DNA from 2 places in the Metabacillus sp. Hm71 genome. Region 1 is predicted to be linked to the other one. Evidence: predicted binding sites of a transcription regulator. Region 1 holds the regulator's gene; the other holds the start of a gene.
The links. Region 1 encodes NrdR, which represses ribonucleotide reductase genes. Its sites were predicted from a motif close to AACACNATATATNGTGTT; they were not measured.
Positions count from the first base shown of each region.

Region 2: the regulator NrdR is predicted to act here: its motif matches at 2,772-2,789, upstream of ACSVDH_RS19395 (vitamin B12-dependent ribonucleotide reductase).

Region 1 covers NZ_CM200278.1:4,231,531-4,239,552, forward strand. The annotation lists gene thrS (threonine--tRNA ligase) at 1-1,859, opposite strand, end outside; gene ytxC (putative sporulation protein YtxC) at 2,465-3,313, opposite strand; gene dnaI (primosomal protein DnaI) at 3,468-4,409, opposite strand; gene ACSVDH_RS21005 (replication initiation and membrane attachment family protein) at 4,440-5,885, opposite strand; gene nrdR (transcriptional regulator NrdR) at 5,962-6,420, opposite strand; gene ACSVDH_RS21015 (cytosolic protein) at 6,457-6,852, opposite strand; gene speD (adenosylmethionine decarboxylase) at 6,985-7,365, opposite strand; gene ACSVDH_RS21025 (glyceraldehyde-3-phosphate dehydrogenase) at 7,655-8,022, opposite strand, start outside.
Region 2 covers NZ_CM200278.1:3,916,409-3,924,430, forward strand. The annotation lists gene ACSVDH_RS19395 (vitamin B12-dependent ribonucleotide reductase) at 115-2,673, opposite strand; gene lipM (octanoyltransferase LipM) at 3,123-3,959, opposite strand; gene ACSVDH_RS19405 (rhodanese-like domain-containing protein) at 4,143-4,529, shown strand; gene ACSVDH_RS19410 (helix-turn-helix domain-containing protein) at 4,600-5,283, opposite strand; gene gcvPB (aminomethyl-transferring glycine dehydrogenase subunit GcvPB) at 5,476-6,933, opposite strand; gene gcvPA (aminomethyl-transferring glycine dehydrogenase subunit GcvPA) at 6,926-8,022, opposite strand, start outside.

The sequences.
Region 1 (8,022 bases):
CGGACATTTACTGCTTTTTCTGCAATCTCATTATCCCCTACAACAAGCATGTAAGGAATTTTTTGTATTTGTGCCTCACGAATTTTATATCCGATTTTTTCATCACGTGCATCTAATTCAACACGTAATCCTGTCTCTTGCAATTGTTCTTGTACTTGTTTTGCATAGTCAAGATGAATAGCAGGGGATACAGGAATGACTTGTACTTGAACCGGCGCAAGCCAAGTTGGGAATGCTCCTTTATATTCTTCGATTAAGAAGGCTACAAAACGTTCCATAGTTGATACAACACCGCGATGGATAACAACTGGGCGATGCTGCTTTCCGTCTTCACCAACATATGTTAAGTCGAAACGTTCCGGTAATAAGAAATCCAGCTGAACAGTTGAAAGTGTTTCATCCTTACCAAGAGCTGTTCTAACTTGTACATCAAGCTTCGGACCGTAAAACGCCGCTTCTCCTTCTGCTTCATAGTAATCATGGCCTAATTCATCCATAGCATCCTTTAACATGCTTTGTGCCTTCTCCCACATGTTGTCATCATCAAAGTATTTTTCTTTATCTTCAGGGTCACGATAAGACAATCTAAACGAATACTTATCAATGCCAAAGTCTTTATATACAGCTTCAATTAATCTGACAACGCGGATAAATTCTTCTTTAATTTGATCAGGTCGAACAAAAATATGGGCATCATTTAATGTCATTCCACGAACACGCTGCAGTCCAGTTAAAGCACCTGACATTTCATAACGGTGCATCGTTCCAAGCTCTGCAATACGAATAGGCAATTCACGATAACTGTGAATATCGTTTTTATAAACCATCATATGGTGTGGACAATTCATTGGACGAAGCACTAAATCTTCATTGTCCATTTCCATTTTAGGGAACATATCCTCTTGATAGTGCTCCCAGTGACCAGAGGTTTTATAGAGCTCAACACTTCCCAAAACCGGAGTATATACGTGTTGATAGCCTAAACGCTCTTCTTTATCAACAATATAACGCTCAACAATACGTCTAATTGTTGCACCTTTTGGCAGCCATAGCGGAAGCCCTTGACCAACCTTTTGAGAAGTAGTAAATAAACCTAGTTCCTTCCCAAGCTTGCGGTGGTCACGCTCCTTCGCTTCTTCAAGTATACGAAGATGCTCATCTAAATCACTTTTCTTAAAGAAGGCCGTTCCATAGATACGTTGCAGCATTTTATTTTTTCTGTCTCCACGCCAGTATGCACCTGCTACACTGAGCAGCTTAAATTCCTTGATTTTCCCTGTTGATGGAACATGAACACCTCGGCATAAATCAAAAAATTCACCTTGTTCATAAATGGATACTGCTTCACCTTCTGGAATAGCATCAAGAAGCTCAAGCTTTAAAGGATCTTGGACTTCCTCATAGATTCTCTTCGCTTCTTCACGGCTTACTTCCTTACGAATAATCTCAAGGTTTTCATTAACAATTTTCTTCATTTCTTTTTCAATCAGTGGTAAATCTTCCGGTGTAATCGCCTGCTCCATATCGATATCATAATAAAACCCATTTTCAATAACTGGACCAATTCCAAGCTTAACTGATTGATCTTTATATAGGCGCTTAATCGCTTGTGCCATTAAATGCGCTGTTGAATGACGCATAATTTCTAGCGCTTCACCACTATCCTGGGTTACAATTTCAATCGCGCCATCCTCTAAGATTGGTGTACGCAAATCAATCAACTGTCCATCAAGCTTTCCTGCAAGAGATTTCTTCTTTAATCCAGGGCTAATGGATGCCGCAATATCTTCAGTTGTCGTACCTTTTGCAAACTCCTTCACAGCTCCGTCTGGAAACGCAATTTTTATAACGTCTGACATCCTTGTTCACTCCTTATTATTTGAAATGCGGAAGTGCCTTGAACAGCCTCGGGCAAATAAGACACTATTGAATAGAAGGTGTTCTTTATCTTCAATTCAATAGTGGCTTATGACCTCGAGGCAGTCAAAACGCGGCGTCCTGCCGCATTGACTGCCCTTGCACGTCCTGTGCTTCGGGGCTAGGCACTGCAGCTGGACACGAACACTAAGTTCGCAGCCAATAATTTTTGGTTGCTCCAAAAAAATAAAACTCGCCCCCAAAAAAGGGACGAGTTAAAAAACATTGTCAATGGATCGTGGTTCCACCCTTGTTCCCATACCTTTATGACGATGAGTCATCATCTATCCACGCAAAAGATAGAATCACGCGTGTATATGTGTATGGCTTAAACATCGATAACGGGAAGACCGTCAGTCATTACTAGGTTTTTCCGTTCACAACTGAAGTTTAAAGGTGGTAAATTTGTTCTTCGTGTTAGGAAGGTTTCAGCATATCCTTCCCTCTCTGGGAACCGTAAAAACAAACTCATGTCCTTATCATTACTGTTACATATTGCAATTATCTCGTATTATAATGTGTTTTTATCTTAAAATCAAGTTAGGTTTTACACATTTTTCTCATTTGTAGACTTCTGCTTAAAGTCACTTAAACTATGTATGGTAACTCTCTCTTGAAATACATTTTGAATCGTTTGTACCATTCCATCAAAAGGATCATTTGTATATAAGTAGATCCATTTTGGTGCGATGGAAACGATAGGAGCTAATAGTTTTGAATCAATATACATCGGATGTTGAGAGACAAAGGCTTGATCAATATAAGCTTGCAATTCATCTTCTGTCACCTTTAGATTTTCAGCATTATAAACTAAAAATTCTTTATCTTGAACAATTGAAAGAAACTCCAGCTTGCTATCACAATGAACAAGAAAATCACGTAAGCTTTGGATAAAGTTTTGGTACTCCTGTTCAAGCTTATATTCCTCAATGGCTGCCTCAACATATTCACGTAATCTAGCTGTATATTCATGCAAGCGGAATTTTTGAAATGAGGAAAAGGAGAAATATAAATCAGGACGCAAAAATTCTTGAAGGGAATCTCGCAAAATGACATCACGAGAAAAAAAAGACTGAACTCCTGGAATATCCTTACGTTCCCCTTCTATAATCGACTGAGCAATATGTATAATTTGCTGCTGCTCCTCTTCTTCGAGAAAAAAATAATGTTCCTTTAGAATCGTTAACATCATTTGATGTTCTTTATGGTCAATAATGAATTGAACTAGTCCAGGTATAACTAGATTCTCAAGTGAATTTTCCCACGTTTTTGGGGTGATTTTTATGCATTGTTGATTGATCATTTGCAGATCAGTTTCAAAATCTTTGCATAAAGTACGAAAAATTGAAAATATAATATTCGCCTCTTTCGGAGACCCAAATAAAATCTCAAGCATGTTTGTCCCCCCTATTTGCCAACACCTGATTCTATGTATATGGGGGAATAGGAATAATTAGAAGTAAAGAAACCAAGGAATTTGAAGATGCATAAAAATAACCCTTCAAAATAGAGATTAAAAAAGCACTTGCCTATGCAAAGGCAAATGCTTTTTAATCCCTTCGATTCCTTCCTGATAATTCAATTGGTATGGCCATATGCTTAATGCGTTCCATAATCCTTGCTGCTTTAACAGGTTCTTCTTCACCACGTTGAGAAACAGCGAGGTGGTGCTGAAGCTGTTTTAAATTAAAATTAGACGAAAAGAAGGTAGGTAAATTTTCAAGCATCCTGTATTGTAGAATTGTCCCAAGAATGTCATCTCTCACCCAGCTTGACATTGACTCTGCACCAATGTCATCAAGCATAAGAACCGGGATCTTTTTTACAGCATCTAACTTTTCATCTAATGATGTTGAATTCTGAAAGGATCCTTTTAGTTCTCGCATAAATTCCGGTACATAGACAAGCATGGACGAGACTTTATGTGAAGCTAACTCATTTGCAAGCGCCCCTAAAATATAGGTTTTTCCAACACCGAAGGAACCATATAAATACAATCCCTTTGGGCTCATCCCGCTATTATATTGTTCAACAAAATCCTGTGCAAGACTAATCGCCTTAAAGCGGCTCGGCTCGTCAATTTCTACTTCGATTTGCTCAAAGGAAGCCCCTAAAATATCCCTAGGAATATACATGCTTTTAATTAAGGATTCATGTTTTTTTCGTTCATCATATGTTTCTTTCGTTGGACACTTATCATATTGCAGATCAATGATTTTCCCTTGAATGACCAATCGCGGATGATAGCCTTCTAATATATTTTTACATTCTGATAAAGATGGACAGTCTTGGCAATTTTTGCTTTGATTTATAAATTCCAGCAGCTTAACAAGACTTCTGTCAATCATCCCCTCCTCAATTTCAGATGAATGCTTGGATAGAAAGGCTTGTACCTCTGCGTTATTTAATACCTGTTTTTTAATATTATTATAGCGATCTTTAAAATCCGGTCTGTTTGTAAGATTTCTAATGGATTTGCTTAAATGATCCATTTTATCCACCTCGCTTTCATGTTAACTTAACTACGCATTGTTATTATTATCCTTATATTTTTTTATCCGATCAAATAATTTCCGTTTTTCCAATTCAAATTGTTCGCGGTCAATCTGTGATTGCTCTTTTTTCTCCTTGGCTTCATCGTTTACTTGCTCAGCGTTGTCATCTTCCTTTAACCATGAAGGGAGCATCTCTTTACGAATCGGAGCCTTTTTAGAAGATGTTGATTTCTTTGTCGCTTTTTCTTCTGCCCACTGCTGATACTGTCTGTGTTCATGTTTAGCAAGGTCCATTGCAGCTCTGACTGTTGAAATTTGTTTCCTCGTCCAATGGCTTGCAATTTTCTGAACATACGCCTTTGTAAGCTTCATATCTGTTTTTAACATAACATAATAAATAAGAACATTCACAACTCCTGGCTCAAGCCTTTGTTGAAGCATAACTTCTTCAATGATTTGCATATCTCCAACAGCTGGCGGCCTACCACCAGAGACATCGGTTAAAAACTGTCGTGGGGAGATCGTTTCTAATTGATAAATCATTTCCTCTTCTTGTGTCCGAGGCTTCTTTTCAATCGTTGTTCGCAAATGAGGCGGCTGTGTTTTATCAAGCAGCCCTGGCAAAGTATCACCATATTGGAATTGATACCAATCCCTGGCAGATTTTCTAAGCAGTTCGATATCTATGATGTCATCTTGATCAATGCTATTCATCACCACATTTTTCATATCAATTGCATTAATCCCATACAAATAAGAGAGCTTTTTAATAACATCCTTTACAGCCGGTGTAATTGCCTTCTTGGGAATAATTGCCTCTGAAAGTCCTGAGAAAAACAATTCGAAATCAAACACATCATCAGATATATCCATTTCAGCATGCTTCGCTGTTTGCATATACTCCCGGTTCTCGGCTAATGACAGGTCTGCCAGCGTTTCCTCATTCACTCGGGCAATCATATCAACGGATTGACTGGAATCAAAAATTTCATTAAAGGATCTGGTAATATCCTTCATCCCTTGATCTATTTGCTGATCGGAAAAAAAGCGTTTAAGTTGTGAAAATTTATTTTTCCCGACCCGATTGTAAAGATATATATTTAATACGCCATCTTGAAAAAAATCATTTGGTCGCAATGGTGCCTGAAGCTCATAAACATAGCGTTTAAATTCAGATGTTTCACTCACATAGGTTTTCAATAAGCCAAGCCCTTCTAGCTTTAAACGTTCTCGGTAAATCTCACGCAAGTTAGATTGCATGATCATCATTAGACTATGGTGTGTCATTTCTTCACCCCATAATCGATTTTGTTCCAGCTCACCCCACAATGTCATATAAAGGCTAAAGCACTTAGAACCAAGTAATGGTTGATATAATAAAGTTAAAATCTTTCTATCTAAGTCCTGAAGGACTGAGCTGCTTTTCACCGTATATCGATCAATTGCAAGCAATTCCTTCCAATGCTGATCCATCTTTTTCAACCTTCCATGACTAATTATTTTCCTACACTGAAAAAAGAGCTTGAAGAAAAATTCTTCAGTAGCTCTTCTATCTTACTTTTTTTATTAAATCTGTCAATTCCTCAATAAACACATTAATATCTTTAAATTGTCGGTAAACGGAAGCAAAACGGACATAGGCCACCTCATCAATTCTTGCCAGCCTGTCCATGACCATTTCTCCGACAAGCTCGCTGTTTACTTCCGACACACCTTGGTTTCTAAGCTCTTTTTCAATATCGTGGACAATATCCTCTAACTGCTGTAAAGGTACAGGTCTTTTTTCACAAGCCTTAATTAACCCTCTCAAAATTTTATCTCGGCTAAATTCTTCCCTTGTTCCTTCTTTTTTGACAACAATTAAAGGAAATTCCTCTACCTTTTCAAACGTCGTAAAACGATATTGACATTCTTCACATTCTCGGCGGCGTCTAATTGATCTGCCTTCATCTACAGGTCTTGAGTCTAAAACCCTTGTACCATTATGCTGACACGAAGGACATTTCATTTAACCAGCTCCAATCAAACATCTAAAATTAATGAATTAGCTACTTTTTCCTGTTCCAACAAAATTTTCTTTTGCATCAAGCTTTTTATAAAGCTGAAGAATAATCTTTTTGCTATAGCCAAAGTCTGTTGGTAAAAATGTATTCGTTGTTGCCGTAAAATCAACAGCTGTTTCAAACGGGCGGACTGAAACGACCGTTACAATTAAAAAAGCTTTTCTGGGACTGTCAATCGTAACACTCATTTCACCACGGTCCTCTGACACCGAGGTGACCGTCATCCCAGGTGTTTGCTCAATTATTGATTTTACTGATTGCATCGCATTTTTATATGTAGTTTTATAATAATGGCTTTTTAATTCTGGATTATAATGATTTTCACGTGTTTCTTGGTGTGTGCTAAAGAAATCTTTTAGCTTATTCATAAAACTCATGCTCTTTTCCCCTTTATTGTATATTTTTTCGGAATGTACAAAAGTTATTCTTACTCTATCATACTGAAATTTTTCGAGAATAAAAAGAGGTGCAGATTAAATAATCAGCACCTCGGGAATTTTCTTTTAAAATTAAAGAGCTTTTGCTTGAGTTTGTTTTACTTGCACAGGTCCCATACCTCTAGGAATTTCAATATTTTCTCGAGTCTGAGCACCTAGAGATTCTGCAATATAATCTGCAGCAATGTTTGGGTCTAAATCACCGCAAGTGTATACATCAATGCTCGCATATCCATGCTCAGGAAAACTGTGGATTGTTAAATGTGATTCAGAGATGATGACAACACCGCTTACTCCCTGCGGAGCAAACTTGTGAAAAGCAACCTCTCTTATTTCTGCACCAGATTTTAACGCAGCATTTACAAATGTTTTTTCAATGTAATCCATATCATTCAGCTTATCAAAATCGCAACCCCATAATTCCTGGATTACGTGTCTACCCATTGTTTCCATATTCATGGATCCCCCTCTAACTATTTTTTCACATGAATTCTTCGCATAATGGCATATGTTAAACTACCACGGGGGAAAGTTAGTCCAAAGAGGTCCTAACCCTTTAAGTAGCCCTAATACCTTGGCTTTTATAAGAAGTTCACGAAAAATAGTATACTTTGTTTAGTTATGTTTTGCAACACACTTTTACAAAAAACTTTGTTAATAGTTAAAGGGTGAAGAATGACGGTGGTGACACATTTGTTATCATACCTTATGCTGTCAGGATTATGCGCTCAAATGAAAAAGATTAAACCTCCAATAAATTTGCCATTTTCGCAGAAACAAATTTCACTAGATCAATCACTCTGCATGAATAACCCCATTCATTGTCATACCATGCTAACACCTTAATTTTATGGGAATCAATCACCATCGTCGATAAGCCATCAATAATGGCTGAATGTGGATTTGTATTAAAATCAATCGAGACTAGTGGTTCAATGGTATAATCAAGAATTCCTTTTAACGGTCCCCTCGCAGCTTCTTTAAATGCGGAATTTATTTCTTCAGCAGTAACCTTTCCTTTTACATCAACAACTAAATCCACTAAAGAGACATTTGGTGTAGGAACTCGTAATGCCATTCCGTGGAGTTTACCTTTTAGATGCGGAAGCA
Region 2 (8,022 bases), 320 kb from region 1:
TCCTCTTTACAAGAAATATGGAATCTTCGGGCTATTATCACTATTTTTTCCATTTGGGTCCTAACCACGAAAAAGGATCTGACATTTGCCAGACCCTACTTCAGTTATGCTTTTTTACAATCCGCATTTAAGCTGCGCACCGCAACTCGTACATGTATTACAGCCGCCAAGATCTTCTACTGTACCTTCACGACATACAGGACATGTATTTCCGACTTCATTTCCTATTGTAACATCTGTTGAGCGCAGATCATTAATAGTATCAACAAGAACGACTTTTCCTTTTTCTTTTGTTGCTACGTCCTCTGTATCATCAAACGTGTTTTCTTCTGCTTTTAATGTTAATACTTGTGTGTCACGGCTTCCGTCTACATAAACTGTACCACCTTTGGCACCGCCTTTATATAAACGCTCGTAAACTTTCTCTACCTGTTCCACAGTATAGCCTTTAGGAGCATTTACCGTTTTACTGATTGAACTATCAATCCAGCGCTGGATGACACATTGCACATCTGCATGAGCCTCAGGAGCCAATTCCATTGCGGAAACAAACCATGCTGGCAGATTATTAGGATCTGCTTCCGGATGGCTATCTAAATACTCTTGAACAATATCAGCTTTTACTTCAATGAATTTCCCTAATCTTCCGCTGCGGAAATAAGAGAATGAGAAGTAAGGCTCAAGTCCAGTTGATACACCAACCATTGTCCCTGTTGATCCCGTAGGTGCGACAGTTAATAGATGTGAGTTACGAATACCGAACTCTTTCACACCTTCTAATATATCAGCAGGCATTTTACTCATGAAGCCTGTTTGCGTAAATGCTTCCCGAAGACGATTGGTTTCTGCTTCATTTTCGCCAACCAAGAAAGGAAAGCTGCCTTTTTCTTTCGCTAATTCGATGGACGCACGATATGCTGTTGTTGCAATCGTTTCAAATACCTTGTCTATTAAGACATTGCCTTCTTCTGAACCATATTCTGTCTCACAATAAATAAGCAGGTCGTGCAAGCCCATTACACCAAGACCAACACGTCGTTCACCAAGTGCTTGATGTTTGTTTTCCGGCAAGAAGTATGGAGTTGCATCGATGACGTTATCCTGCATTCTCACACCGACTTCAACGGTTTTTCTTAATTTATCAAAGTCGACTGTTTTTGTTTCTTTATTGGCCATTTCTGCTAAATTGACAGCAGCTAAATTACACACACTGTAAGGTGCAAGGGGTTGCTCTCCACATGGATTTGTCGCAACAACTTGTTGACCATATGCTTTTGCATTTGTCATGTCGTTTGCGTTATCGATGAAGAAAATGCCTGGCTCTGCTGAATAGGTTGCACAAATATTAATTAGGTTCCAAAGCTCTTTTGCTTTGATTTTACGATATGTGCGAACCTTGTAGCCGAGCTTTTCCCATTCGCGTACATCACCGACTTTATGCCAGTTTTCATTGTACGCCTTCATGTTTTCTTCATTGTAGCTTTCTACATCCGGGAAACGCAGTTCATAATCAGCGTCCTTTTCAACTGCATCCATAAAGTCTTTTGTTAACGTTACAGAAATATTTGCACCTGTTAGGAATTCAGAATTATGAACACTGTAATTACCGCCAGTGCGAAGTTTTATCTCTGCATCTTTGATGATTTTTTCACTGAAACCGCCTGTTCCAGGGATATTTTTGTAGTTAACGATCCCTTGGTACATGTCGATTTCCTGTTGTGTTAGCGGCGTGAATTTTAATTTATCTTGAGCGTATTTTTTGATCGCTTCATCATTTGTATTTTCGATTAAGTATCTTAGTATACGTGGATTCTGCATTTTTGAGATGATGAATTCAATGATATCAGGATGCCAATCTGCCAGCATAATCATTTGAGCTCCTCTGCGAGATCCGCCCTGCTCAACAAGATGCGTCAACTTCGCAATATCATCTAACCATGATACAGAACCAGATGATTTACCATTTACTCCGCGTGCAAGTGTATTGCGCGGACGTAAGGTTGAACCGTTTGTTCCAACACCGCCGCCGCGGCTCATGATTTCCATTACCTGCTTGCGATGCTCGGAAATGCCTTCACGTGAGTCTTTAACAAATGGCATGACATAGCAGTTAAAGTATGTTACGTCCGTTCCTGCGCCTGCTCCATAAAGAACACGACCTGCAGGAATAAAATTTAAATTAACAAGCTCTTGATAAAACTTTTCGAACCATTCTTTACGTTTTTCTTCCGTTGCTTCCACCGATGCTAATCCCGTTGCATTTCGTTTTGCAATTTGTTCGTAAAAGATTTCAAGCGGTTTCTCAATGACGTCTAACGAGCGTTTTACGATACCTGTTTCCACTTCCTCAGGTTTGTCTAAAGAATGACGATACTCCTCTTCAACAAGTACGCTTGCCGTTTTTGCTTGCCAATCAATTTCTTTAATGAATCCAAGTCCTCTTGCCGGGAATTTAGGATCCTCTTTAATCGTGAGAACGACAAAGTCTCCTTCAGAAAGGGTGATTTTCTCCGTATCCTTAAACGTATAACGGTCAAGCATAACGAGTCTTGATACACCCTTATGAGTTAACTTCATATCCTCAGTAATTGGATGAACCTGCGGAAATGCTGCGATATCTTTGTTAAGCTTCTCCACATTAATGGCCATCATTTGCTCAGTACCAACAGTCATTGTAACAACTCCTCTATCTATCTCTCTATTAATGTTCTGATTAAACTTACCATATCCGACCACATTATTCAATATATAGTGTCTATAATTTTGCAAACAATACTATATATAGTTTTTTGGTCAACATCCATCCAATTTGTCAAATCAAAAACTTATTAAAAAGCAAAGAAAAAGTACGATTGAATAAGATATTGTTCTAAAAAGGATGGATTTTGAAGAATTTTGTCACTTGCAAGATGAAAGTTGTCAAAAAAGATTGATTTATAAGGATTTATCATAATTTGTGTCGAAAAAATTACTTTTTGTATTCAACCGAGTACACCTTTATCAAATTGACAACAAGCTTTTATTATAATAGATTTTTATATAAATTGCATTTGTTTTACTAGCTATTTTTTCAAAGAAAAAAGACGCAACCTAAGCGATCACGTCTGCACTTATTTTCTCGTTTACCTTTTAAAATTCCACTCATCGCTCTCATATTTCTTTTTTGCTAAAGTTTCGACAATTTCAAGCTCTTCATGTGAAAGAGTATATGGCTCTAATTCAATATTCAAGCCTTTTTCAAAGCCTTCTTTAAAAGCTTTCTTCGCTTCCTCTATTATTACTGGCTTATCGCGAAGAGTATTTGTAGCAACAGCTTTGTTTTTAAAGGCACGTTGCATCCGTTCTCTAACTCGATCATTCGGATATTTAAATAGGTCAAATAACAGATCCTCATCTAAATCAAGCAGGATCGAGCCATGCTGAAGAATAACACCCTTTTGCCGTGTTTGCGCGCTCCCAGCGACTTTCCGCCCTTCAACCACAAGCTCATACCACGAAGGGGCATCAAAGCACACAGCAGAACGAGGTGACTTCAGCCCTTGCCTTTCCTCTTCCGTACGCGGAATCGCAAAATACGCATCAAGGCCCAGGTTTTTAAATCCTTCTAAAATCCCTTCTGAAATTACGCGATACGCTTCTGTTACCGTTTTAGGCATATCTGGATGCCCCTCGGAAACAATGACGCTATAGGTAAGTTCCTTATCATGCAGAACTCCGCGCCCGCCTGTCGGCCTTCTAACAAATCCTAATCCGTATTTTTTAACAGCCTCTAAATTTATCTCTTTTTCTACCTTTTGAAAATAACCGATCGAAAGAGTAGCTGGATTCCAGCCATAAAATCGAATGGTAGGCGGTATTTTCCCTGTACTATGCCAATCTAATAAAGCTTCATCTAAAGCCATATTAAACGCTGGTGAACAATTGCCCGAATCAATATATCGCCAAACTTCCTTCGTCATAACGTAACCCTTCTTTTTTAAAAATTTTACTATTTAAGTCTAGCAAAACTTTCGAAAGAAGGAAATAATATTGCATGTTAGCTAATGACAATTAAGACGAGCTTTTATATAATAAGAGAGGTTTACTTTAGAGTTCTTAAGAGCTTACAATTAGAAAAACATACATAAAAGGGGTCGAGCATTTTGACAACAACATGGTTACTCATTATTTTAGCAGCAGCACTAATCGGTTACTCTGCTTTTACTTTTTTCTATCAACGCAAAATCATGAAACACCTAACAGAAGAAGAATTCCGTACGGGCTATCGTAAAGCACAATTAATTGATGTTCGTGAACCAAACGAATTCGAAGGCGGTCATATTTTAGGTGCTAGAAATATCCCGTTATCTCAATTGCGTCAACGCTATAAAGAAATTCGTCAGGACCAGCCAGTTTATCTTTACTGCCAAAACACTGTACGCAGCGGCCGTGCAGCACAAATGCTGAAACGCAAAGGATATAGTGATTTAAATTGTTTAAAAGGCGGATTTAAAGGCTGGACAGGGAAAATAAAGAAAAAAAATGGATAAAATAAAGCAGACTCAGTACATAGCTCTTTATCAATTACGATAAGACTGTGACTGCGTCTGCTTTTTTTCATTATTTTGCAAAGCCCATTATTTGTTTAATAACGGCCAAGCCAGATCTTTGCTCATGTTTAATTCTTTCTTGCCTGTCCTGATGCTGCTTTAGAAATGCTAAGAAACGCTCCTCACGTTCATCCGTTTGCTTTTGAACAAGTTCCCGTTCACGGCGAATTTCTTCCTTATAAAGCTCACGCTCGGATTCAGACACCTCGGACAATGAGCTGATCATTTCCTGAACATCGGAAAACTCAATACGGGCAACCTCAGTTTGCAGCTTAGCTGTTCTTGCTATCTGGTTGTTTACCGACTGCACAACATTTTGCTCCAGCTGCTTTAAGCGTTCATCTAGCTTTAGAATTCCCTGCACTTCATTCGATTCGATAAAAGCAGTAAGTTTTGCAAGCGACTGCTTTAGCTCCGAAACATCCTGCTCATCAAATTGAGCTTCTTGTTGCAATGATGAACCATTTTGATTTTGCAATAATTGCTTAATCGTTTGTGTATCTAAATTGCTTTCCTTAAACGATTTGATTTTCCTAAGCATTTCAATGTTCTCAACCGTAAGAAGCCTTGTGTTTTTGTCATCTCGTTTAAATGATAAAAACTCTGGAAATTCTTCCTCCCAGTTTTTCAATAAGTAAGCCTTTTCTCCGACTAATGAAGCCGCCTTTGAAATCGTTACATATTTTGTTGCCAATCTATCCACCAACCCTCTTTTTATTTTTTGCTAACCTATTTATTCTTCAAGGGCTGCAGCGTTTTCCTTCATGTCGACAAAGGTTCTAAAAACTAGTCATAACCTTTGTGAATCTCCTGCTTTTCGGCAAGGAAGCACAAAAAAACTGACTTGCTAGTAAGAGGATCCCTACAGCAAATCAGTTTTTTCGACTTAACGTTGGTATTTTAAAATTGGCTTACGAGCAGCTGTTGTTTCATCTAGTCGTTTCACAACTGTCGTGTGCGGTGCTTCTTGAACAATTTCAGGTGTCTCTTCCGCTTCCTTGGCGATCTGAATCATTGCATCAATAAAGGAATCGAGAGTTTCTTTTGATTCCGTTTCAGTCGGCTCAATCATAATACACTCTTCAACATTTAAAGGGAAATAGATCGTTGGCGGATGATAGCCAAAGTCAAGCAAACGTTTTGCAATGTCAAGCGTACGTACGCCAAGCTTCTTTTGACGCTTTCCGGATAACACAAATTCATGCTTGCAATGCTGATCAAATGGCAGATCATAATATGGCGCTAGACGGCGCATCATATAATTTGCATTTAAGACAGCAAATTCTGTTACAGCCTTTAATCCATCTGGCCCCATTGTACGAATATACGTATAAGCACGAACATTGATACCGAAGTTTCCATAGAATGGCTTTACACGGCCAATCGATTGCGGACGATCATAATCAAAATGATAGCCTTCTTCCGTCTTAACTAAGACAGGCTTTGGTAAAAACGGAATAAGATCTGCTTTTACGCCAACCGGACCTGAGCCTGGGCCGCCGCCCCCATGCGGTCCTGTAAATGTTTTATGAAGGTTAAGATGAACGACATCAAACCCCATATCTCCCGGACGCGCTTTGCTCAATACTGCATTTAAATTAGCTCCATCATAATAAAGCTTGCCGCCAGCATCATGGACAATTTTCGCCATTTCTAAAATATGCGCTTCAAATAATCCGAGCGTGTTAGGGTTAGTTAGCATCAATGCAGCTGTTTGCTCGTCAACAACACGTCTTAAATCCTCTAAATCCACCAATCCATTTTCATCTGATTTAACCGTCACAGTTTCAAAGCCTGCAACAGTTGCTGATGCTGGATTCGTTCCGTGTGCCGAGTCTGGAACAATCACTTTTGTACGTTTCAAATCATTATTGGCTTCATGATAGGCACGAATCATCATAAGTCCAGTCCATTCACCATGAGCCCCTGCCGCTGGTTGCAGCGTCACTTCATCCATGCCAGTGATTTCCTTTAAGTGCTCTTGAAGATCAAATAAAAGCTCCATTGCTCCTTGAACTGTAGATTCATCTTGTAATGGGTGAATATGCGCCAGACCAGCCATCCGCGCTACATTTTCATTGATTTTCGGATTGTATTTCATCGTACAGGATCCTAATGGATAAAAACCGGAATCAACACCATGATTGCGTTTAGATAGTGCCGTATAATGTCTCATAATATCGAGCTCAGATACTTCAGGCAGCTCTGCCTCTTCACTGCGAAGATAATCAGCAGGAATGAGTTCTTCTAATGACAATTCTTCAACCTCAAGCTCAGGCAGACTATACCCTACTCGTCCTTTTTTGCTCAGTTCAAAAATTAATGCTTGATCTTGATTATTCATTGCCATCCCCCAATTCCTTCACAAGTGTGTCAATTTCTTCTTTTGTGCGCAGCTCTGTTACAGCGATAAGCATATGGTTTTCAAGCTCAGGGTAAACTGTTCCAAGATCAAAGCCGCCGATGATCCCTTTTTCTAATAGCTGTTTATTTACTTCACGAACTGGTTTTGTTAGCTTTACAACAAATTCATTAAAAATAGGCTGTGTGAAAGGTACTTCCAATCCTGCTCTTAAACATGCATTTTTCGCATAATTGGCCTTTTGAATATTTTGAATCGCCATCTCTTTTACCCCTTGCTTGCCAAGTGCCGTCATTGCAACCGAAGCAGCAAGGGCATTTAATGCCTGGTTTGAACAAATATTGGAGGTCGCTTTATCACGGCGAATATGCTGTTCACGTGCTTGGAGCGTTAAAACAAAGCCGCGTTTTCCATTTTCATCAGTTGTTTGACCAACAAGACGTCCTGGAACCTTTCTGACCAGCTTATTCGTAACGGCAAAATATCCGCAGTGCGGGCCGCCAAATGCTGTTGGAATCCCGAATGGCTGTGCATCACCTGCAACAATATCTGCACCGAATGCGCCAGGAGGGGTTAATGCTCCTAATGCTAGTGGATTAGCTGAAACGATAAACATGCTTTTCCCAGTATGTGCGATCGGTTCAATTTCTTTTAAAGGCTCAATATGGCCAAAGAAGTTCGGATATTGAACCAATACTGCTGCAACATCATCAGACATTTCGTGTCTTAGTGCCTCTAGATCAGTTACACCATCTTTTATCGGCACTTCAACAACCTCAATATATTGGCCCTTTGCATAAGTTTTAATAACATCAAGAGATTCAGGATGTACCGCTTTTGACACGAGGACCTTTTTCTTTTTCGTTTGACCGGCAGCAAGCATTGCCGCTTCAGCTAATGCTGTCCCGCCATCATACATTGAAGAATTTGCAACATCCATCCCGGTTAACTCACAAATCATTGTTTGAAATTCAAAAATGGCTTGCAGCTCACCTTGAGAAATCTCTGGCTGATATGGTGTGTAAGCAGTATAAAATTCTGAACGAGAAATCACATGATCAACGATGACCG